DNA from 4 places in the Aeromonas bestiarum genome. Region 4 is predicted to be linked to each of the others. Evidence: riboswitches for the same ligand, from Rfam matches in the RefSeq annotation. Region 4 holds a riboswitch; each other region holds the start of a gene.

Region 1 (5,623 bases), 1.6 Mb from region 4:
CGCTCGGCCGCCGGGCGACCCGAGACGTTGTCCATGCCACGGGCGAAACACTGACCGTGGGCGATGAACTCCGCCAGCCCTTCCGACCACCAGGTGGTGCGGTTGAGCGGGTAGTGACCGAAGCTGCCGTACTGGTTGAAGCGTCCATCCAGGTAGTGCACGTACTCGTGGCGCAGGTTCCACACCTGGAAGGCCGGGCGTTTCCACTCCGCCTCATAGGCGAAGAAGCGGGCCTGGTTGCCGGGACGCGCCGGATCCCCTTCGATGTAGATGCCGCCGTTGTCGGTGGAGACGCCACCAAACAGGGCGCTGCCGTAGCGCTTCCAATCGGCGGAGGAGTTGAAGATCACCAGCTCCAGCGCCTCGTTGTTGTCATCACTCACCGGCTGCCAGCCTGTTTCCATCTGCTGATGGAACTGCTGCTCCTCGGCGCCCAGCTCGCGGCAGATGCCGTCGGCCTGATCCTGGCTCAGCTCCTGGGCCCGCAGGCGCAGGGTCGGCGAGCAGGTGTGCTCGAACGGCAGCACGTCTTCCATTCGGATCGGGGTGCAGAGTCCGGCAAAGTCACCGCTGATACAGGCCTCGCTGGTGCGATCCGTGTAGGTCAGATAGTAGGTGGAGAGGGTCAGTGACATGTCTTCCAGCAGATCCTGACTCTGTTGACCGCCGGGGATCAGGCCGTGATGACGGATGAGCTCGATGACTGAGCCATCCAGCAGCTTGCGATAGCCTTCGCTCTCGTCGGGACGGGTATAACGGGCGACCCGGTAGAGGCGGGTATAGGCATCCAGCACGTTGTTGAGCAGGAACAGATCCTTGCCATCCCGTCCTTGCCACAGCGACAGCTCGCTCATGCCGAGGGCGTGCAGCTGTTTGCGCAGCTCGCCATCCTGCTGGCGGAAATCGGCGGCGAAGGCGTCGCTATGGTCGCTGGCGAAGTCGAGGAAGTTGAGCAGATCGAACAGACCGGTTGCCCAGGCATGCTGACCATTGATCTCGCTGGCATGCCGGGTGCTGTAGGCCAGCATCTGGTTGAACTGGCCGAGCAAGGTGCCAAACCGGCTCTGCACCGCCGGGCTCTTGAACTGGCCATGCAGGGCTATGCTCCAGGCGCCCATGACGGCTCCCACTTCATCGCTGGCCTGCTCCGGGTAGAGCAGCGGATGGGCGCCGAGCGCGGTCAGCGCCTCGGCCAGTGCCTCGGCGGCGGCCGGGCCGTCTTCCTTGTGTTTGCCGTAGTTGTGATAGTTGTGGGCGCGCACGTATTCCAGCAACAGCTTCATGGCCGGATGGGCGGGCTGATTGGCCGCCAGCAGGCTCTGGATACCGCGGGACACGGCCAGCAGCTTGGTGTCATCGTGGCCATAGTTCTCCTGCCAGACGGGAGCGGGCTGGCCGCTGGCATCCTGCACTATCCTGGCGGCGTCGGCATCCAGCAGATCCGTGCCCGGTTGTTCCGGCTCGGAGCAGGCGCGACCATCGGCGCGGCGGCAGTCGAGCTGCTCCTCCTTGCTGGCCAGCACTATGGGGCGATTGAGCACCCGACTCTCCTGCCACTCGTCGGTTTCCGGCAGTGTCTGCCATTCGCTGCCACCGACCGGGTATTGATAGCCGGTGTCTTTCAGTACCACCTGTACCTCGCTGCCGGCGGGCAGGGTCTGGCGGCAAACCCGGTAGCTGATGGTCTTGTCCCCTTCCTGGCGGGTCTGGGGCTCATCGCACTCCTGCTGTGTCTTGGTCTCGTCCAGCTGCCAGCTGTACTGGCGCCAGACATGGATCTCGCTCACCTGGCTGGCGGCCTGACTGCCCGCCACGGGTTGCAGGCGGAAGAAGATCTGCTCGAGGCGGCCGTCCCGCTCGTTGGGGGTCTCTTCCAGCACGCTCAGCTGTTGCCAGTTTTGCGGCTGGTATTGCCAAACCTGTTCGGCGCAGCGCCCCTGGGCATTGAGCTCGCAGCGATCCAGCTCCTGCTCGCTGTGACCCAGTATGATGCGCTCGGCCAGCGGCAGACGATCCTGACGCGGGGCGGTCGGGGTGCCCGTCAGCGGTTCCCAGCGGCCCTGTTTCAGGCCGTAGCCAAAGTCATAGCTGCTGGCCGGGATGGCCTTGCCTGCCGGCACCACCTGCTCGCAGCTGAGGTAGCGGATCTGCCAGCCCTGCTCGATCTTGAGCTGCGGCTCGCCGCACTGCTGCTCTGCCTGTGCGGTCAGATTGGCATCTCTCCAGTCGAAGCGGCGGTAGACCCGCAGTTGCTGATAGGGGGCATCGTCATCGCGGGCGCTGAGCTCGTAGGTGACTTCGGTGACGCGATCGCTCAGCTGGCGGCTGGATTCACCGTTCAGCCGGTACTGTTGCCAGTCGGCGGGGGAGTAGTTGGCCAGCGCCGAGGTGGCGAGCAGGCCCGGTGCTGCCAGCAGCAGCAACCTTGTACCCAGATTGTTCATTTTTATCCCTTTGGATGAGAGTCTGCGTGGTTATCGCGGGCAATGTACTAAGTTCCAAAGGGGTATCAACTCACCAGTCAGGCCATATAAATCATTTATTTAGATTGAATCAAAACAAAGTGAGTGCCATTGGGGGCTCAGCTGATAGCAAGGACTCATCTGCCATCTGGGGGGTATCTCAGCCTTCGGCTGACAAGTGTGATCAAGGTCTCGTTTGAGATGCGTTGGCTGGGTGTTGTTGCGACAGTACTAAGAAGGCGATGAAGTGGAAAACCGAGCCGACGCTATGGCTGTGTGGTGAGCCGGATCCTGAGAGGACTTTGCAAGAGAGGAAATGCGAGAGGGGCTGGTGCCGGCAGAGGGCGAAGGTTGGATGCTAAACAAGCGCTGTGTTCGGCGTGGGCTCCACTTGCTCAGGGGAGGCGAGCAAATCCGCCCGAGGCAATGAACAACCCCGGGCTGATGGGATGGCTAACTCGATCAGAGGTAGCTGACGGTCACTATGGCCATCTTGCTGCTGCCGGCAGACAGCTTGTACTGCATGGTGCTGCTGATGGTATTGAGGCTGCCGGTTTGCTGCAGGCTGGTCAGATCCAGGGTCTGGCGCTGGGTGCCCGAATAGCAGGTCACGCTGTTGTCAGCGAAGTCGCAGGGGGCTTCGTAGATGGTTCCGGTGAAGGTCACGCTGCCATCGTAGGCAGAGGCTGTTGCCGGCAACAGAGCGATGCCCAACAGCATAGCTGCGGCGGCAGAAGAGGCAAAACGGATGGCGCTGTTGCGAATGGAAGCGGTGGAAGTGTTCATTTTTATGTCCTTTTCGTCACATGTCGTTGTACGAAAAGGGCAACGCAATCAAAGAGAATGACACAGATACAACTGATGACATCGCTCTTCTCAGATGGCAGCTCCGCTGTCTTAGGTATTTAAACCCTTAGACCGGTGGCTTTGCGTCCCGACCTTTCGACCGGTTTGCCCTTTACTCTATGTTTAGATGATAACACCCTACTTTGAGAAATCAATCAGCATAAAAAAGCATGAGATATGGGTCACAGATAGCAGGAATAATAAATATCTACGTGGGATATATATTGTTGACCTACAGCGGGAATGGCGTTGTTGAGTGTCAACATCATCGCCATAACACAGCGCGACAGTGAAAACACCCTCATCTATTGAGCCATGTCGGGATTTAATAAGCAGGTTATTCATCCCAGGCACGGAACAGCGGCCATTTACTGCTTGTATGCCATGGGCTGTCATTATGATTACCTGATTACCTGATTACCTGATTACCTGATTACCTGATTACCTGATTACCTGATTACCTGATTACCTGATTACCTGATTACCTGATTACCTGATTACCTGATTACCTGATTACCTGATTACCTGATTACCTGATTACCTGATTACCTGATTACCTGATTGATTACTTGGCAAAGATGATGGCGGCAATTTGCTTGGTCAGTGGTGTTCGTTTTTAGTGGTTGATGTTGGTTTTTTGTTAATTTGGTTTGTGATGTGAGTGGGTTGTGAAACTCACTATTGTCAGTCGAGTGATATATATAGTGGTTAATTGTCTCTCATTGTTTTGAAATGTCATGAGCGATTGTAAGTTTATGATTTAAAAGTGTTTATAAAGGAATTTATAAAAATCAAAATGTATTTGATGTGCATCAAACGTGTCGTTAATTTATCCACCAAGCAAAAGTTGAATTCGGTTTTTTGTGCAGATGACATGGATGTATGTAGTCGTGCAAATGGGAGGTGGCGGGAACTGCCTCTAATACTGCAAACACCTTTGCTTGTTTGATATGCACAGATAATTGCACCAGTAGCCATATCTCATTAATGAGGTGTCGGTCTGCTGACAGTTGCTGAGCAATAATATCGCGGCATCATCGAAAATCATGACTCCAGCTTGATCCAGATGATGCCGCATAACAACACACGTTAATGTAGGTATATACGAATGAACGCTAATAAAATCTTGGTTGCTATGGGTGTTGGTTCCATTCTGCTGTGCGGCTCCGCCGTTGCTGCCGGTGGCGCTGGTTCAGGCAAAGTCACCTTCAACGGTGAAATCATCAACGCTCCTTGCTCCGTTGCTCCCGAGTCTGTTGATCAGGTTGTAGAGATGGGCCAGGTCAGCACCAAAGAGCTGGTCAATGGTGGTGAGTCCAACTCCAAGCCGTTCAGCATCAAGCTGCTGAACTGCGAAATCTCCGACAAGGAAGATGCCGTCAAGGTGACCTTCAGCGGTGCCTCCGAGCATGATGGCCTGCTGGTGATCGGTGGTGGTCAAGCTGCCGGTGCTGGTATCAAGATGAGTGCGCCGGGTGGTTCTGCCATCGTGCTGGGTACCCCGACTGCAGCCTTCAACCTGGTAAACGGTGACAACGAGCTGCCCTTCAGCGCCGTGCTGAAAGGTTATTCCGATCAGACCGCCAACCCGCTGCAGGCCGGTGCTTTCACTGCAGTGACCAACTTTACTCTCTCCTACGAGTAATTGGCTGCCTTAACGTGTGACAAGGGTTGTGGTGGTGCGAACCACCACAACCTCACACATTCTGTTTCCTCGTATCGAACCTTGATCATGAAAACTTCAATGATGGTGCCGGTAGTGCTGCAGATGGTGATGATGGCGGGGCCTGTTCTTGCCAATGAGATCACGGATGGCCTGGCTGAATCTGGGTGTACTCTGGATGTTTTACACAGCATCCCCCAGCAAGAACAACACCAGGGCACGCTGAAAATCAGCGGGTGTCAGGCTGAAGGCACATCACTGCCTTTTATTGCCATGTCCGTGCGCAGTGCCATGAACGATGAATTGAGCATCATCAGCAATGGTCAATATTACAAGGTATCCGGCGAACGCTTTATTGTCTCGGATATTGTCAACAGCGATCTGGAATTCAATTTGAAAATAAACGGCAACCAGCTGTTTGTTTCAGATAAAACGACGTTGTTTGAGCTCGATTATATGTAAGCAAGTCCATTGCTTAGTGTAGATACCTCATTAATGTGAGACCGTTATGCCATCCCTAGAGTAAATTTATGAGCGTTTCAACATCAAACTCTGCAAGAAGAAAACATTATTCAAAAATGGCTTTTATGCTATGCGTGCCCGGCCTGATGGCGGTGGCAAACCACGCATGGGCAGAAACGGAGTTTAATAT
Region 2 (5,623 bases), 430 kb from region 4:
CTCCGACTGGCTGTTGTCGGCAACCAGCAGATCCCCGTGCACCACCCGGATGCGGGCATTGAGCGGCGTGCCCTCGCCTGCCGGCGGCCGCTGCTGCGCCGCCGTCATGCAGGCTTCGGCTTGCGCCCAGGCGTCAGCCACGCTCAGGTTGCATGCCCGTGCCAGCGGCGCGGCACTGAAGCCCTCGCCGGTGAGGCTCTGCAGCGTCTGGTCGTGGGTCATGCCGTTGCCCGGACCCCAGTAGTGGGCGGCCAGATCCGGCCCGATGCGCGGGTTGTCGGTGAGATAGCCATCACGTCTGAGGAAGTAGGCGCGGGTCTGCTCCACCGCCATCAGCGCCAGCAGATAGCCGTGGTAGGCACAGGCCGACTCCTGATTGAGGAGGTGCGGGATGGCCAGCAGCGGACGCGGGCTCTCTGTCCCCAGGATCTTGCGCTCCCACTGGCGGGCCAGCGCCAGCACGGCGGCCGGGGTGCGATCGCCATCGGCCATGGCGTAGAGATCCCGCTCGAAGTAGGAGACCAGGGCAATTTGGCGCTCGTTGAAGGCACGAAACGGCTGGCGCGCCTCTATCATGGCCTTGATGAGCGAATCGGGGATCGCCTCCCCCGCGGCGTTTCTGGCATAGCGCTTGAGCCAGTCGGCATCGTCCAGCAGGCTGTCGCAGAACATGGACTGGGTTTCGGCATAGGCCATGGAGGTAGGCGGAAACTCCTGGGAGAAGCAGGGGGCGTTGCCGGTCACGTTGGCAAAGTGGGCGGCGTGGCCCCCCTCGTGGAACAGGGTGTTGAGGCCGCTCCAGCCGCTGCCGACCTGAGCCGGATCCGCCAGGCTGGTGAAGTTGACCACGGCGGGCACCCACTGGCCCTCCTGCCAGAAGCTCGGCACCGGACCGTGGCAGAAGCCGTTCTCGTATTTCCCCTCCCGGGTCAGCAGATCCAGGGTGAGGGTCGCGTCCCGGTACTGGATGCCGAGCCGGCGGAAGCTCTCGACCCAGTCCTTCAGCGCCCGTGAAAACGGCACATAAGGGTCGAGCTGGCGGGTCACGTCGCCGCTCACGCTGTAGCGCAGGTTGTGGGGCAGCAGGGCCGTCTCCCCCTTGGCCGCCTTGAGTTCCGCCAGGCTCTGGTGCACCCGCTGTTCGGTACGGGCGATGAAGTCATCGAGCACGGCGAACAGCTGCGCCGGGCTCATCTGCTCGTTCTTGCGCACCTTGTAATCGAAGTAGTCCCGATAGCCTATGGCGCGGGCGAAGCGGTTGCGAAGCCGAACTATCTCCAGATAGCCGTTGTCGACCACCCACTGCTCCAGGGTATGGAACATGGCGAGCGCGCTCTGGCGCACCGCTTCATCGGCGCTGGCGGCCAGTGCCGTGCTGGCGGCGGGCAGGCTGCCAGCCACCTGGCGGCCCTGCTCGTCCAGTAACGTCAGCTTCAGCTCCCGGCGACGGGCGAACAGCGCCGCCTCGGCGGCCACCAGCTCGTCCATCAAGGCCGCGGCCTGAGGATCCTCGATGACATTGCATTCGAAGAAGGCGATCCAGCCCCCCAGACCCCGCTTGAGTTCCGTCTCCTCGGCCAAGGCCTGCATCTCCCGCAGTACCGGCAGGCGCGCAGGATCGGCACAGAAGGCCTTGTAGGCCTGCTCGGCGGCGGTGAAGCCGGCCTGATCGTCGCTGGTGCCCATGTAGGTGGACCAGAACAGGTCCTCCTTGCGCCTGTGTACCTGCAGGTAGTCGGCGTTGAGCTGGTTCAAGTAATTCCTGGCAATGGAACTCATAAATTCCCTCTTGTTATGGGGCTGCCCCTGGGGCGCCCACTCCTTTTTTGGTGAAATGCCAACTCATTCACATTTTCTGCAAATTGTACGGCAAATGGTGCGCCGGGATGCGCACGACCACGCTACCAAAAGCGAGGGTTTCTGTCTGCTGGCTATACTGGTTGTCAAAATACTCAATTAGCGTTTAGTGACCACAAGTTATTGAAAGTTAATTAAATGTTAATAATGAAATAATCAGGGCCATCATCATGACTGGCCACCACCAGACCCGCACGGGAAAGAAGGAAGAGATTATGTTCAAGCTCGGTGATATCGCCGTGAGCCGCAAATTGATGCTGCTGCTCTCACTGGCACTGGTCGGCTTCATCGCACTGCTGCTCATCTCGGCCAGTGCCTTGAATCGCAATCTGATGAGTGAGCGGGAGGCACGGCTGCAGGCCGTGCTGGATCTCGCCATGAGCCGGATCCAGGCCCTCGCTACCACACTGCCCGCCCCCCAGGCCCAGGCCGAAGCCAAGGCCATGCTCAACAGCATGCGCTTTGATGGCGACAACTATCTGTTCGTGATCGATGAGACCCGCCACGTGGTGGTGCACCCCACCAAGCCTGAGCTGGTCGGCCAACAGATGGGGGAAAGCGGCGCAACCGCCGGGGCTCACTGGCAACGCATGGTGGATCTTGGCAAGGGAGGCCAGCATGGCCGGCTGGAATATCAATGGATTACCCCCACGGGTGAGGCGGCCCAGAAGATGTCGCTGGTGGCGGGCTACCAGCCCTGGGGCTGGATCCTGGGCTCCGGCGTGCTGCTGCAGGACATAGAGGCCACCATCTGGTCCCAGTACCAGCTGATGGGGGGCGCCACCCTGCTGGTGATCCTGCTGATGGGGCTGCTGGGGTTTGCCATCAGCCGCTCCATCGTCAATCCGCTGGCCGAGATCAAGCGCGCCATGCAGCAGGTGGCGGCCGGGGATCTGGTGGTCAGCATACCGATACACGGCAAGGATGAGCTGGGGGTCGTCGCCACCTGCACCAACCAGGGGCTAGATGCCATTCGCCACGCCCTGCTGGAGGCCAGCCAGGGTGCCCGCAACGTGGCGGATGCAGCCCTGCGCATCGCCGCCTCCGCCGAGCAGACCAATCAGGCGGTCAACAGCCAGCGGGATCAGCTGGCTCAGCTCGCCACCGCCATGAACGAGATGAGCGCGACCATCTCGGATGTGGCGGGCCACGCGGAAAATACCGCCCGCGATACCCAGGATGCCACCAGCGAGGCCGGGCTCGGCAACCGGGACGTGCATGCCAGCGTGCACGGCATACAGGCGCTGGCCACCGAGGTGGAGCAGGCCACGCTGCAGGTCAATCAGCTCAAGGAGGGGGTGATGCAGATAAGCGAGGTGACCGCCGTCATCAGCGCCATCTCGGAGCAGACCAACCTGCTGGCCCTCAACGCCGCCATAGAGGCGGCCCGCGCCGGGGAGCAGGGACGCGGGTTTGCGGTAGTGGCCGACGAGGTACGCCAGCTGGCGAGCCGTACCCGCCAGTCCACCGAGGAGATCCAGAGCACCATAGCCCAGCTGCAACAGCGGGCCGTCACCGCCGCCAGCGCCATGGATGCCAGCCGCAAGCTGGCGGAGAGCAGCGTCAGCCAGTCGGAGAAGGCGGGGCAGGATCTCTCCCTCATCGTCAACCACATCCAGCACGTGAGCGACATGGCGACCCAGATAGCCACAGCCGCCGAACAGCAGAGCATGGTGGCCGAGGACATGAACCGCAACGTCAGCGGCATCAACGACTCGGCGCTGGAGATGTCCCAGTCCGCCTCGCAACTGGCCCGGGAGAGCGAGCTGCTGGCCAGCCTATCCCGCAGCCTGGACGAGCGGCTGGCGGTGTTCAAGCTCGGCAGCGCCATCGACCAGCAGCTGGAACAGCGGCTGGCACCGCTGCATCGGCAGAGCCATCAGGCCGAACGCCCCCGCGCTCGCCACTGATCCGTCCCGCCCTGTCGCAACGACCATCCCTGCCAGCCTGGCTGGCAGGGATTTTTTTATTGATAAAAAATGTCGTATTTTTGCATTTTATCGACGTAATCAAGGATGTTCAGAAAGGTGAGTAGATTAAATATACATTCAAAAACATAAAGTTAAGTGTTTGCACTACTCCGATGAGGTCAAGCTGTAAACATTTACACTTAATTATTTAATCAAAACTAGTCATGATGGGATTGTCGTCAAACGCGACACCATGACCCTTTATGTAGTCATTTGGCAAACTGGTTGAAAGGCCAGGACGCAAAGCCTCCGGTCTAAAGACACGTCGTCCAGGATAGCGGGGTTGCCACACGCAAGTGTGTATCGGGGAACTCCCCTGCCAACTTGACTGCCCACATCTATCGAACAGAGGAATGTATGGCAGCAAAAATCCAACTCAATTACGTCGCGGCGGCGCTCGCGCTGCTGGCCAGCGGCGGCGTGCTCGCCCATGGCTATATCAACCAGCCAGAGGCGCGCAACTACCTGTGCAAGACTGGCGGCAACAGCCAGTGTGGTGCTGTGCAGTATGAGCCCCAGAGCCTGGAGGCGCCGTCCGGCTTCCCCAAAGACGGCCCCGCCGACGGTCAGATAGCCTCGGCCGGTCACCCGCAGTTCGGTGAGCTCGACGTTCAGACCAGCGATCGCTGGACCAAGCGCCAGGTGCAGGCCGGGCCCTTTGCCATCAGCTGGAACTTCACCGCCAACCACGTGACCCGCAACTGGCGTTACTACCTCACCAAGCAGGATTGGAACCCGAACCAGCCGCTGACCCGCGCCGCCTTCGATCTGAACCCCTTCTGCGTCATCGACGGGGGCATGGTACAACCGCCCAAACAGGTCACCCATAACTGCACCCTGCCGGCACGCACCGGTTATCAGCTGATCCTCGGCGTGTGGGAAGTGGGCGATACCAGCAACAGCTTCTACAACCTGATCGATGCCAAGTTCGATGGTGGCACCCAGCCACCGCTGAACTGGAGCCAGGGCGGGACCATCTACCCCTCCACCGATCTGGTGGCCGGCGACAAGGCCAAGACCCGGGTGTTCGACGCCAACGGCGAGCGCACCGATCTGCAGACCGAGCTGACCATCACCACCACGGAGCAGGGCCAGAAGAATAACTGGGCCCACGATCTGGCGGCCAAGATCAACGCCGAGCAGAGCCAGATCCGCGCCGGCCAGCAGGGCACCGACGGCCAGTTCAACCCCGTCTACGGCCAGAACCCCGTTTACCTGAAGGCAGGCAGCAACCTGCAACGGGTCGAGGTCCAGCTCGAGCAGCAGCAACCTCCGGTGAGCGACAGCATCAGCGTGAGCGGCCTGGAGAGTGAATACCTGCTCGACAACGGCAAGGTCACCCTGAACTTCAGCGTCACCGCCCAGGGGGATCTCGCCGTCACCAACACCCTGTATGACCATGGCGGCGCCGCCAAGGGCCAGACCAGTGCCGACATCAAAGACAGCAGCCAGAGCTTCACCATGCCGCTGACCGGGCTCAGCGCCGGTCATCATCAGCTGGTGATCGAAGGCAAGCCGAAGGCGGGTGGTGCCTCCCTGCAGCAAACGCTGGATCTGATGCTCAAGGATCCGTCCGGTGGCGACTACCAGTTCAGCTTCCCGGAGGGACTCAAGTCCTACACCAACGGCACCAAGGTGCTGCAGCCCAAGAATGGCAAGATCTACCAGTGCAAGCCCTTCCCCTACAGTGGCTGGTGCACCATCTGGTCGAGCACAGCGACCCAGTATGAGCCCGGCGTGGGTTCCAACTGGCAGGATGCCTGGACCCAAGTGAACTGAACCCGCAACACCTGAGC
Region 3 (5,623 bases), 1.9 Mb from region 4:
GGTGGCCTTTTTGTTTTGGCTCATTCTTGCGTCCAGCCCGTTTCTTGCCCGTAAAAAAGCCCGCATCGCAGCGGGCTTTTGGCGTTATGGCAAGGCTGCATCAGCCGCGGCGGCGACGCCAGGCCAGCGGCAGCAGGGCCAGCAGCAGGGCGCCCATGGCTCCACCACCGCCGTTGCTCTCTTCCTTCAGCTTGAGGTCGACGATGATGGGATCATGGTCGGAGGCGCTGAACGGGTTGCCGGACTTGATCATGTCGCCGCTGAAGTCACGGCCGTACTCGAACAGGTTGCTCTCGAACGAGTTGATGTGCCAGTCGGCGACCGCCACTACCTTGCTGGCCAGCGCCGGGTTGGCGAGGGCATAGTCCAGGGTGCCGAGCTCGGCCTCGTAGCTGTAGGAGATGGCCTTCTCCTTGTTGAACTTGACGTTCATGTCCACCAGGCCGTAGCTCTTGCTCACCTCGCTGCCGGTCTGCTCAAAGACCTGAGCGCCGAGGAAGGTCTGGGAGGCGGAGACTATCTTGCGCTGGCCCTCGGTCGGCACATAGTCGGTCAGCACCCGGATCGCATCTTCCCGGGCGTAGGAGTTGAAATCCCCCACCAGCAGCACCTGGCCCGGCAGTTTGTTCACCGCCTCGCCCAGCACCTTGGTGGCGCTGACCCTGAACTCGGTGCACTTGCCCTGCAGATCGGCCGGCTCCTTGCCGTCCAGGTTCTCCAGGCAGCCGGATCCCTTGGATTTCAGGTGGTTGACCACCAGGGTCAGCGGCTCCTTGCTGCCCTCGACGGTGAAGCTCTGCACCAGGGAGTCACGCTGGGAGGCCTGTTTCTCGACCCCTTTCGCATCCAGGTATTTCTGCACCGGCAGCGTGATGACGCCGGCATCCCCCTGCGGCGTCAGCTTGGCGGATCGGTAGATCATGGCCACCATGATGGCGTCGCCGCCGAAGAAGCGCTCGTTGCCAAGCAGCGCCTTGGGCAGGGCCACGAAGGCGTACTGCTTGCTGGCATCCTTCTGCTGGGCGTTGAGGCTTTGCACCAGATCACTGATGGCGGAGTGGCTGTCGAAGCCGTTGTTCTCCATCTCCATCAGGCCGAGCAGGTCGGCATCCATCTCCGTGATGGCGTTGACTATCTTGGTGCGCTGCAGCTGGAAGTCTTCCAGGTTCTTGGCACCGCGGTTGCAGCCCTTGGCGCTGTCCGCATCCGCCTGATCCTTGCACAGCACGTTGAGGGCACCGCCCACGCTGGAGTGGCTGGTGAAGTAGTTGAGCACGTTGAAGCTGCCGACGCGCAGATCGGTGCCATCGGCACGGGCCGGGGCGCTCTGGCGGTCGTTGTCGCTGGTGCGCAGCAGATCGCCGGCGGTGATCACCTGATCCTGCGGCACTATCAGCCGGTACTCGTTGTAGCTGTAGCCCACCAGCGCATCCAGGTTGACCGGGGCATCGCCGATGCGCAGGTAACCCTGCTCCGGTTCCCAGGCCGGCAGCCAGGGCAGTTTGCCGTCAGCGGCCTTGAAGTCCGATTCGAGGAACACCCGGTTGTTGGCGTTGGCCTTGGCCAGTGCCTTGGCGGCCTTGCTGTCGGCATCGTGCAGCTGGGTCGGCTTCATCAGCGGCGCCTGGTGGGAGAGCACCAGGTTGTTGCGTTTGGCGGCGTAGTCATAGCTGAAGTTGCGGCTTATCTTGAGCTCGCTGTCAGCATCGAGGCGCACCCGCATCCCTTCGTGACGCTCCAGCGCCCGGGCCAGGGTCTCGTTTTCCAGTACCCGCAGCGGCACGGCGGCAGGGGCCGTCCCCTGGGCGAGGACTCGCAGGCGCGGGGTGCCGCTGTCAGCGACCGGCTTGAGCTGGGTGTGGTTGTAGTACTCCTCGACCTTGGCCTCCAGGCAGACTTCGGCACCCGGCTTGATGTCCGGGTACTTGCTGGCGAAGTTCTTGTCGTTGAGGTAGACGAAGATGCCGTCCGAGGTCTGGGGGTTGCCATCGCCCTGCACGTCCTGCAGGTAGAATCCCTTGTTGAGGCTCTCGCCGAGGCCAGAGACCACCGCCTTGACCATGACGCTCTGGGGGCTCTCGAACTTGTCGCTGGGAATGAGCGGACTCTTGTCGCCGCTGCCCTGAATGACGGGGATGGGGGTGAGGGCACTGTCGGCCGGGCAGCTGAAGCCGGCGGCATGGAGGGACGGGGACGCGAGCGCAAGCCCCACGGCCAGCGACAGCAGGGTACGTGTTCCTTTCATAACGGTTCCTTTTTTATTTTTGCCAGTGTATCCATAGCCTTGGCTCATTGGCCAAGGGCGCGCATTGTCACATTTCCGGCATGTCATACCAGTGAGCCAACGCACATTACGGGGATGCAAATGAGGGCAATCTCGGTTTTTTTGACTTGGCTAACAGTATGAAATTAATGACAAAATCATTAATTCACTCAAGGCGGGAAACTGTGATCTGGCTGGCATCCACATATTTTTCTTCGAGAATGAAGATTGAGACTCGGCTGCTTGATTCCTATACTCGGCTTGTTCCTCACGGAACCCAGGTAAAGGGCAAACCGGCCGAGATGCCGGGACGCAATGCCTCCGGTCTCAAGATCAGTCGATCCAGATAGCGGGGCTTCCCGGGGTGAGGGTGGTGTCTGTGGCAGGTCCATTGCCAGTTGTCTGCCCCCCATCACGCAGGTTGCGATTGTTCTTTGTCCTGGTGACCAATGCCAAGACAAAACAAGGAAGATAACAATATGCAACAGACCTTTAGGCCCAGCAGGCTTGCCATGCTGGTGGCCCTGGCTGCCATGCCCGCCTGGGCACAAGCCGCGTCTTATCCCGCCTATCAGGCCGGCACCGCCTACAAGGCTGGCGATATCGTCAGCAACGCAGGCTCCCTCTACGAATGCAAAGAATTTCCCTACTCCGGCTGGTGCGGGGCCTCGCCCTATCACTACGCTCCCGGGGTGGGAGTGGTCTGGGCCGATGCCTGGAAGCTCTATGGCGGCGAGGTGCCACCACCGGCGCTCGGACTGGCGATCAGTTCGCCCGCCGTTGGTAGCGCTTTCAACGAGGGCGCATCGGTGGCGCTCGCTGTGACCCTGAGCGGCAACAGCAGCGCCCTGGTCAAGGTCGAGTATCTGGTCGATGGCAAGCAGGTCGCCTTGAGCAGTGCATCCCCCTGGTCGGCCGGCTGGGTTGCTACCGGTGTCGGCCCCCATCAACTCAAATCTCGTGGGCTGGACAAGGATGGCAAGCTGCTGAGCGAGGCGGATGCCAGTTTCAGCGTCAACGCCGTGGTGGCGCCTGAGGCGCCCAGGGTGAGCATCAGCAGCCCGGCCAGCGGCGCCAAGGTGACCCTGGGTCGCAGCGTGGCGGTCAGTGGCAATGTCACCGATGCCAACAACGACGTGGCCAGGGTCGAGCTGTTCGTCGATGGCAAGAAGGTGGGTGAAGACACCAGCGCCCCCTGGCAGGTGAACTGGACGCCCCAGAGCAAGGGCGCTGCCGGCCTCAAGCTGGTGGCGACCGACAAGGAGAACCTCATCGGCGAGTCGGCCCAGGTCGACGTGCAGGTGGAAGAGGCGGCCTTGCCACCCACAGGTGGCAACCTCTCCTGCGACATCCGCCAGATCTATCGCCCGGACGGTTACGAGTGCATGGGGGATGACCATGCCCGTCGCGTCATCGGCTACTTCACCTCCTGGCGCACCGGCAAGAACGGTCTGCCCTCCTATCTGGTGAGCGACATCCCCTGGGACAAGATCACCCACATCAACTATGCCTTCGCGGCTGTGGATGAGCAGAGCCACCTGATCAAGGTGGACGACGCCGCCACCAAGATGACCTGGAACGGGGTGCCGGGCGCCGAAATGGACCCGGAATTCGCCTATCAGGGCCACTTCAACCTGCTGTCGAAGTACAAGAAGCAATATCCGGACGTGAAGACCCTGATCTCGGTGGGAGGCTGGGCCGATACCCGTGGCTTCTACACCGCCACCACCAAGGGTGACTGCTCGGTCAATACCGCCGGCATCAGCGCCTTTGCCGACTCGGCGGTGAGCTTCATTCGCCAGTACGGCTTCGATGGGGTGGACGTGGACTACGAGTACCCCACCTCCATGAAGGATGCGGGCAACCCCAACGACTTCCCGCTCTCCAACCAGTGCCGGGCCAAGCTGTTCGCCAACTACGAGGTGCTGATGAAGACCCTGCGGGCGCGGCTCGACAATGCCGGCACCGAGGACGGTCGCAAGTACATGCTGACCATAGCCTCGCCGGCGTCGGCCTACCTGCTGCGCGGCATGGAGAACTTCCAGGTCACCCAGTACCTCGACTACGTCAACCTGATGACCTATGACTTCCACGGCGCCTGGAACCACTTCGTCGGTCACAACGCGGCCCTGTTCGACAACAATGCCGATCCCGAGCTCTCCCACTGGGGCGTCTATAGCCAGGCCCAGTTCGGCGGCATCGGTTATCTGAACGCGGCCTGGTCGGCCCACTACTTCCGTGGCGCCCTGGCGGCCGGCAAGATCAACGTGGGTGTGCCCTATTACACCCGCGGCTGGCAAGGGGTGAGCGGCGGCAGCAACGGGCTGGGCGGCAAGGCGGCCCTGCCGAGCCAGAACGAGTGTCAGCCCGGCACGGGTGGCAGCACGATTCCGTGCGGCAACGGGGCGGTCGGCATCGACAACATCTGGCACGATCTGGACAAGAACGGCAAGGAGATAGGCGGTGGCGCCGTGCCCATGTGGCATGCCAAGAACCTGGAGAACGCGGCCAGCCTCGGCATCACGACTCTGCCGAGCTACGGCACGGCCTGGGGTCTGGATCCCAACAATCCGGCCCACGTGATGCAGGGCAAGTACGTGCGTTACTACGATGACAAGGCGCAGGCGCCCTGGCTGTGGAACGCGGAGAAGAAGGTGTTCCTCTCCACCGAAGATGAAGAGTCCATGGGTCACAAGCTGGACTACATCATCAAGCGGGGTCTGGGGGGCGTCATGTTCTGGGAGATGGCAGGCGACTACGCCTTCGATCCGGCCAAGAACGAGTACGGCATGGGCAGCACTCTGACTACCCTTGCTTACGAGAAGTTCGCCAAGGCGACCAAGTACAACACCAGGCAGAACGATCTGGCGGCACCGAGCGCCCAGCTCGACATCGCCGTGAGCCTCTCCGGCTTCAAGGAAGGGGACTCCAACTACCCGATCAACCCGAAACTCAAGCTGGTCAACAAGTCGACCCAGACCATCCCGGGCGGCGCCAGGATCGAGTTCCTGGTCCCCACTTCCACCTCTGACACCATCACGGATCAGAGCGGTATGGGGCTCAAGGTGGTGGAGAGCGGTGGCAACGACAACTCCGAAGGCATCGCCAACGAGAAGGACTTCCACAAGGTCGCCATGACGCTGCCGAGCTGGCAGACCCTGGCACCGGGTGCCGAGGTCGAAGTCGCCATGACCTACTATCTGCCGGCCGCCGGCGTGCCGAGCGGCATGCGCATCATCAGCGGCAGCCAGACCATAGGGCTCAAGGCCGAGTTCCCGACCCTGCCGGAGGCCGTACTGGGCTCGGGTGGCGGCGAGAATCCGGGCGGCGCCACCTGCAGCAGCCAGAACGTCAACCCGG
Region 4 (5,623 bases):
CCGGCGCTACATAGAGCTGTTCCACTACCCGCCCGGCCTCATCCAGATGGGGCGATCCATCGAGGAGATCATCCGCTACAACGCCGAGCAGGGGTTGTGCGGCCCGGGCGATATCGAGGCCCACGTGGCGCGGCGGGTCGCCTTCATGCTGCGCGGCAGCCCCCACATCTCGGCGCGGGAGCGCCCCGATGGGCGGGTGATAGAGATGCAGGGCAACCCCATGCCGGCCGGTGGTTTCGTCATGACCTTTACCGATATCACCCCGTTTCGCGACGCCGAGCGGGTGCTGCGCGAGGCTAACGAGCACCTGGAGGCACGGGTGGCCGAACGCACCCACGAGCTCTCCGAGCTGAACCGTCAGCTGCTGCTGGTGAACCAGCAGGTGGAGCGGGCCAACCACTCCAAGAGCCGTTTCCTGGCGGCGGTGAGCCACGATCTGACCCAGCCGCTCAACGCCGCCAAGCTGTTTACCTCTTCCCTGCTGGAGATGCTGCCGCCCCGGGATGAGACGGCCCGCATCGCCCGTCACATCGACGATGCGCTGGGGGCGACCGAGGATCTCATCACGGATCTGCTCGATATATCGCGGCTCGAGGCGGGCAAGTTCAAGGCTAAAAAGCTCGATTTCGCCCTGCACGACGTGTTCGACAACCTCAAGGCGGAGTTCGGGGTGCTGGCCCAGGCGGGGGGCATACAGTTCTCGGTGGTGGAGAGCAAGCTGGCCGTGTACAGCGACGTGCGCCTGTTGCGGCGGGTGCTGCAAAACTTCCTCACCAATGCGTTTCGCTACAACCCGGGCGGCCGTGTGCTGCTCGGTTGCCGTCGGCTGGGGGACAAGGTGCGCATCGAGGTGTGGGACAACGGCCCCGGCATCCCGGCCGACAAGCAGGAGGCCATCTTCGACGAATTCTCCCGCCTCGATCACTCCCGCACCGCCAAGGAGCAGGGGTTGGGGCTGGGGCTCGCCATCGCCCGCGGCATCGCCCTGGTGCTGGGCCACAACCTGACCCTGCGCAGCTGGCCGGGGGCGGGGTCCGTGTTTGCCATCACCCTCAACCTGGCGACCCGTCCTGTCGCAACGACGCAGGTGGCGGCCCCCGCCCTGCGGGACAGCCAGCTGGAGGGGATCCGGGTGCTCTGCATCGACAACGAGAGCGACATTCTCATCGCCATGCACTCCCTGCTGGGGCGCTGGGGTTGCGAGGTGGTCTGTGCCCAGAGTCAGGCTCAGGCGGAAGATCTCATCGCCGGCGGCTTCCTGCCGCAGCTGGTGCTGTCCGATTACCACCTGGATGACGGCAAGACAGGCTTGCAGGCGCTGCACATGCTGCGCCTCGCCCATGGCAACGACATAGGCGGCATCATCATCAGCGCGGATCGCAAGAGCGAGTTGCAGGCGCAGATCCGAGAACACGGCTACGGCTATATCAGCAAACCGGTCAAGCCGCTCAAGTTGCGAGCGCTGATGAACAGCATATTGCAGCCGGCCAAACTTGATGATGATCACGAAACAAGTAATTCATCTGATTTTTAATCTCGGCCCCTCAGGCGGCAAGATCGGCACTTTCTGACACGATAAGGTGCCTTCTCTTCTCGTTTGAGGCTCTTTTTAGATAAAAAGTGGTTTATTAATAACCTATCTGGGGTTTGCTCTCCCTCCTTTGACTCCCTTATAGTCAGGTCGCGATTATTTTTTGTCGCAAATCAAGTTGTGCAAAAGGCAAACCGGACGAAAGTCCGGGACGCAAAGCTTCCGGTCTAAGGGTCAGCAGTACCTAAGATAGCGGGGCCACCACAGGTTGTTTCGTCCATGGGCCAAGCCATGGCGCGATGTTGTCTGCGTTACCTGTCAGGTTGGCGTTGCCTTTTTCGTTATTTATTCCAAGAACGAAATAAGGATATTCAACTATGTTAAGTCCAAAACCCTCAGTACTGGCGTTGTTGGTCGGGGGTCTGTGTGCCTCCTCCGCCTTCGCTGCCGCCCCCGGCAAACCCACCATAGGCTGGGGCGAAACCAAGTTCGCCATCGTCGAAGTGGATCAAGCCGCCACCTCCTACAACAAGCTGGTCAAGGTACACGCCGATGGCGCGCCGGTCAGCGTGAGCTGGAACCTCTGGTCCGGTGATGTCGGCCAGACCGCCAAGGTGCTGCTCGATGGCAAGGAGGTGTGGTCAGGTGCCGCCTCCGCCGCCGGCACCGCCAACTTCAAGGTGACCAAGGGTGGCCGCTACCAGATGCAGGTGGCCCTGTGCAACGCCGATGGTTGCACCCTCTCCGACAAGAAAGAGATCCTGGTGGCCGATACCGACGGCAGCCACCTGGTGCCGCTCAAGGCGCCGCTGCAGGAGAACAACAAGCCTTACGCCAACAAATCCGGCAAGGTGGTGGGGGCCTACTATGTGGAGTGGGGCGTCTATGGTCGCAAGTTCACCGTGGACAAGGTCCCGGCCCAGAACCTGACCCACATCCTCTACGGCTTTACTCCCATCTGCGGCGGCAATGGCATCAATGACAGCCTGAAAGAGATCGCGGGCAGTTTCGAGGCGCTGCAACGCTCCTGCGCCGGGCGCGAGGACTTCAAGGTCTCCATCCACGATCCCTGGGCCGCCATCCAGATGGGGCAGGGCAATCTCACCGCCTATGACGAGCCCTACAAGGGCAACTTCGGCAACCTGATGGCGCTCAAGAAGGCCTATCCGGACCTGAAAATTCTCCCCTCCATCGGTGGTTGGACCCTCTCCGACCCCTTCTTCTTCTTCGGTGACAAGACCAAGCGCGACACCTTCGTCGCCTCGGTGAAGGAGTACCTGCAGACCTGGAAATTTTTCGACGGGGTGGATATCGACTGGGAGTTCCCGGGCGGTCTGGGGGCCAACCCCAACCTCGGCAGCGCCTCCGATGGCGAGACCTATGTGCTCTTGATGAAGGAGCTGCGCGACATGCTCGACGAGCTGAGCGTAGAGACGGGTCGCACCTACGAGCTCACCTCCGCCATCAGCGCCGGCGGTGACAAGATTGCCAAGGTGGACTATCGCGCCGCCCAGCAATACATGAATCACATCTTCCTGATGAGCTACGACTTCAACGGCGCCTGGACCAATACCGGGCTGGGCCACCAGACAGCGCTCTATGAGGCGAGCTGGGATCCCAACACCAAGTACACCACCGACAAGGGGGTCAAGGCGCTGCTGGGCCAGGGCGTGGATCCGGGCAAAGTCGTGGTGGGTGCGGCCATGTATGGCCGTGGCTGGACCGGCGTCAGCGGTTATCAGGGCAACAACCCCTTCACCGGCACAGCCACAGGCCCCATCGCGGGCAGCGAAGCGGAAGGGATCTGGGAGAAGGGGGTCATCGACTACCGCGGCATCGCCAAGGGCAAGATGGCCGGTGACTGGCAGTACAGCTACGACGAGGTGGCCGAGGCGCCCTATGTGTTCAAGGCATCCACCGGCGAGCTCATCACCTTCGATGACGATCGCTCGGTCAAGGCCAAGGGGCAGTACGTACTGGCCAACCAGCTCGGCGGCATGTTCGCCTGGGAAATCGACGCCGACAACGGCGACATCCTCAATGCGATACACGAGGGGCTGGGCAACGGCGAAGGCACAACACCGCCGGTCAACAAGCCGCCTGTGGCCAACGCCGGCACCGATCTCGCGGTGACCGGGCCGGCCGAGCTGGTGCTGGATGGTTCTTCTTCCCGCGATCCGGAAGGGGCCGTACTGAACCACAGCTGGGCCCAGATCTCCGGTCCCAAGGCGACCCTGAGCGATGCCACCCAGGCCAAAGCCAAGGTAAGTGTCGATGCGGTCAGCCAGGACGTGAATCTGGTGTTCGAACTGACGGTGACCGATGATCACAACCTCAGTGCCAAGGATCAGGTGGTTGTGACCAACAAGGCGCCGCAACCCAACCTGCCGCCTGTGGTGACTGTGCAGGACAAGGTCTCGGTCCAGGCCGACAAGCAGGTGAGCATCACAGCCAGCGCCACCGACCCCAACGGCGACACCCTCAGCTATCAGTGGAGCGTGCCGGCAGGCCTGACCGCCAGCGGTCAGAACAGCAAGACCCTGGTGGTGACTGGCCCTGCCGTGACAGTGGAGACCGGCTATGACCTCACGGTCACAGTGACCGACGGCGCACTGGATGCCCAGGGCAAGACCCGTCTCACCGTGACCCCGGTCAGCGGTGGTGGCGACTGTGGTGCCACGGATCCCGATGCCGCCAACTGGCCGGCCTGGAAGGCCGCAACCACCTACAACGGTGGCGAGAAGGTGAGTCACAACCAGCTGGTGTGGCAGGCCAAGTACTGGACCCAGGGCAATGAACCGAGCCGCACCGCCGATCAGTGGAAGCTGACAAGCCAGGTGCAGCTGGGCTGGGATGCCGGTGTGGCCTACAACGCCGGTGACCTGACCACCCACAACGGTCGCAAGTGGAAGGCCCAGTACTGGACCCGCGGCAATGAGCCCGGCAAGCACGACGTCTGGCAGGATGCAGGCGCCGCCAGCTGTAATTAACTTATTTGTCAACTAGCCTTTCTGTGAACCAACCGGGGCATGCTTGCATGCCCCTTCTTTTTCCCACAACAACAGCGAGCGTCATGATGACCATACACACTACCCGTATTGCCAGCCTGATCACCGCAGTGCTGGCAAGCGGTTCTCTGCTGGCCGCTACTCAGGCTGTCCCTGCCCTGATCTTCGACGGCACCCAGCCACAGAACGATCTGCAAGGTTCGCTGGCCGCCAGGGTGCAGTTTGCCCAGAGCCAGATCCTGCCCGCCCATCCGCGTGAGGGGGACAATCAGCCCCATCTCACCGCCCTGCGCAAGAGCCTGTTGCTGGTCAGACCGATGCAAGCCGACAGCACAGCTCCCATGGTGGTGATGGCCTATGATGGGACGGGTAAGTTGCTTGGTTCTATGGGTCTCAATCCACCCTCTCGACTACCCAAAACCGCCTACTACCTGGAGGGTTCCCCCGAAGAGGGGGTCGATTTCACCCCGGGCCCCGGTACCACGGGTGTCATCAACAGCAGCAGCGAACTGGCACAGCTGGGCGATCCGGGCGGAGCCTTCCTGTTGAGCAAGTTGCGACTCCATGCGCTTGTGTCCATCCAGACCGCAGACGGGCGCTGGGTGCGCAACATGTATCTGCCGACGGATGGGACCCTGGAAGGCAAGATGGTGCGCCTCGCCTCCAATGCCGGCTACGACTCGACCGTCTTTTTCAGTGGCCGCCAGGTGACCCTCTCCCGCGGCCAGAGCCAGCAGTTCAAGTTCGTGCGTGGCCAGTGGATCCGCGATGGCGAGCTGGAAAACAACGGTATCACCTACGCCAGCGATGCCTGGAGCGGGGTATTGCCCTCCAAATGGATAGTACCTGGACTCAGCTTGTGGTTCAGTCATAACCAGCTTCACGGCGAGCTGACAGACCTCAAGGTGGGGGCGCCGGGTGAGCTGCTGATCCACACCATAGACATCGGCATGTTGACCAGCCCGCGCGACCAGTTTGCCTTTGCCAAGGATAAAGAGGCTCAGCGGGAGTATTTCCAGACCATTCCCGCCAGCCGGCTCATCGTCAGCCAGTACGCGCCCCTGTCACTGCCGGAGGTGATGCT

Evidence for each region. Region 4 has a riboswitch for cyclic di-GMP ahead of IU367_RS16895 (glycosyl hydrolase family 18 protein). Riboswitches for the same ligand answer to the same signal wherever they lie in the genome.
Region 1: linked by a shared signal. The riboswitch ahead of IU367_RS02245 (fimbrial protein) and the one ahead of IU367_RS16895 (glycosyl hydrolase family 18 protein) in region 4 are both predicted to bind cyclic di-GMP.
Region 2: linked by a shared signal. The riboswitch ahead of gbpA (N-acetylglucosamine-binding protein GbpA) and the one ahead of IU367_RS16895 (glycosyl hydrolase family 18 protein) in region 4 are both predicted to bind cyclic di-GMP.
Region 3: linked by a shared signal. The riboswitch ahead of IU367_RS04200 (glycosyl hydrolase family 18 protein) and the one ahead of IU367_RS16895 (glycosyl hydrolase family 18 protein) in region 4 are both predicted to bind cyclic di-GMP.

What each region holds. Positions count from the first base shown of each region.
Region 1 covers NZ_CP064746.1:464,152-469,774, forward strand. Annotated here, with positions in the region: gene IU367_RS02240 (collagenase) at 1-2,444, opposite strand, end outside; gene IU367_RS02245 (fimbrial protein) at 2,925-3,248, opposite strand; cyclic di-GMP riboswitch class I at 3,342-3,428, opposite strand; gene IU367_RS02250 (fimbrial protein) at 4,417-4,953, shown strand; gene IU367_RS02255 (hypothetical protein) at 5,053-5,433, shown strand; gene IU367_RS02260 (fimbria/pilus outer membrane usher protein) at 5,502-5,623, shown strand, end outside.
Region 2 covers NZ_CP064746.1:4,081,049-4,086,671, forward strand. Annotated here, with positions in the region: gene IU367_RS18785 (M3 family metallopeptidase) at 1-1,779, opposite strand, end outside; gene IU367_RS18790 (methyl-accepting chemotaxis protein) at 2,073-3,767, shown strand; cyclic di-GMP riboswitch class I at 4,033-4,118, shown strand; gene gbpA (N-acetylglucosamine-binding protein GbpA) at 4,185-5,606, shown strand.
Region 3 covers NZ_CP064746.1:844,842-850,464, forward strand. Annotated here, with positions in the region: gene IU367_RS04195 (ExeM/NucH family extracellular endonuclease) at 101-2,245, opposite strand; cyclic di-GMP riboswitch class I at 2,541-2,626, shown strand; gene IU367_RS04200 (glycosyl hydrolase family 18 protein) at 2,743-5,623, shown strand, end outside.
Region 4 covers NZ_CP064746.1:3,655,138-3,660,760, reverse strand. Annotated here, with positions in the region: gene IU367_RS16900 (hybrid sensor histidine kinase/response regulator) at 1-1,534, shown strand, start outside; cyclic di-GMP riboswitch class I at 1,710-1,797, shown strand; gene IU367_RS16895 (glycosyl hydrolase family 18 protein) at 1,909-4,521, shown strand; gene IU367_RS16890 (M66 family metalloprotease) at 4,608-5,623, shown strand, end outside.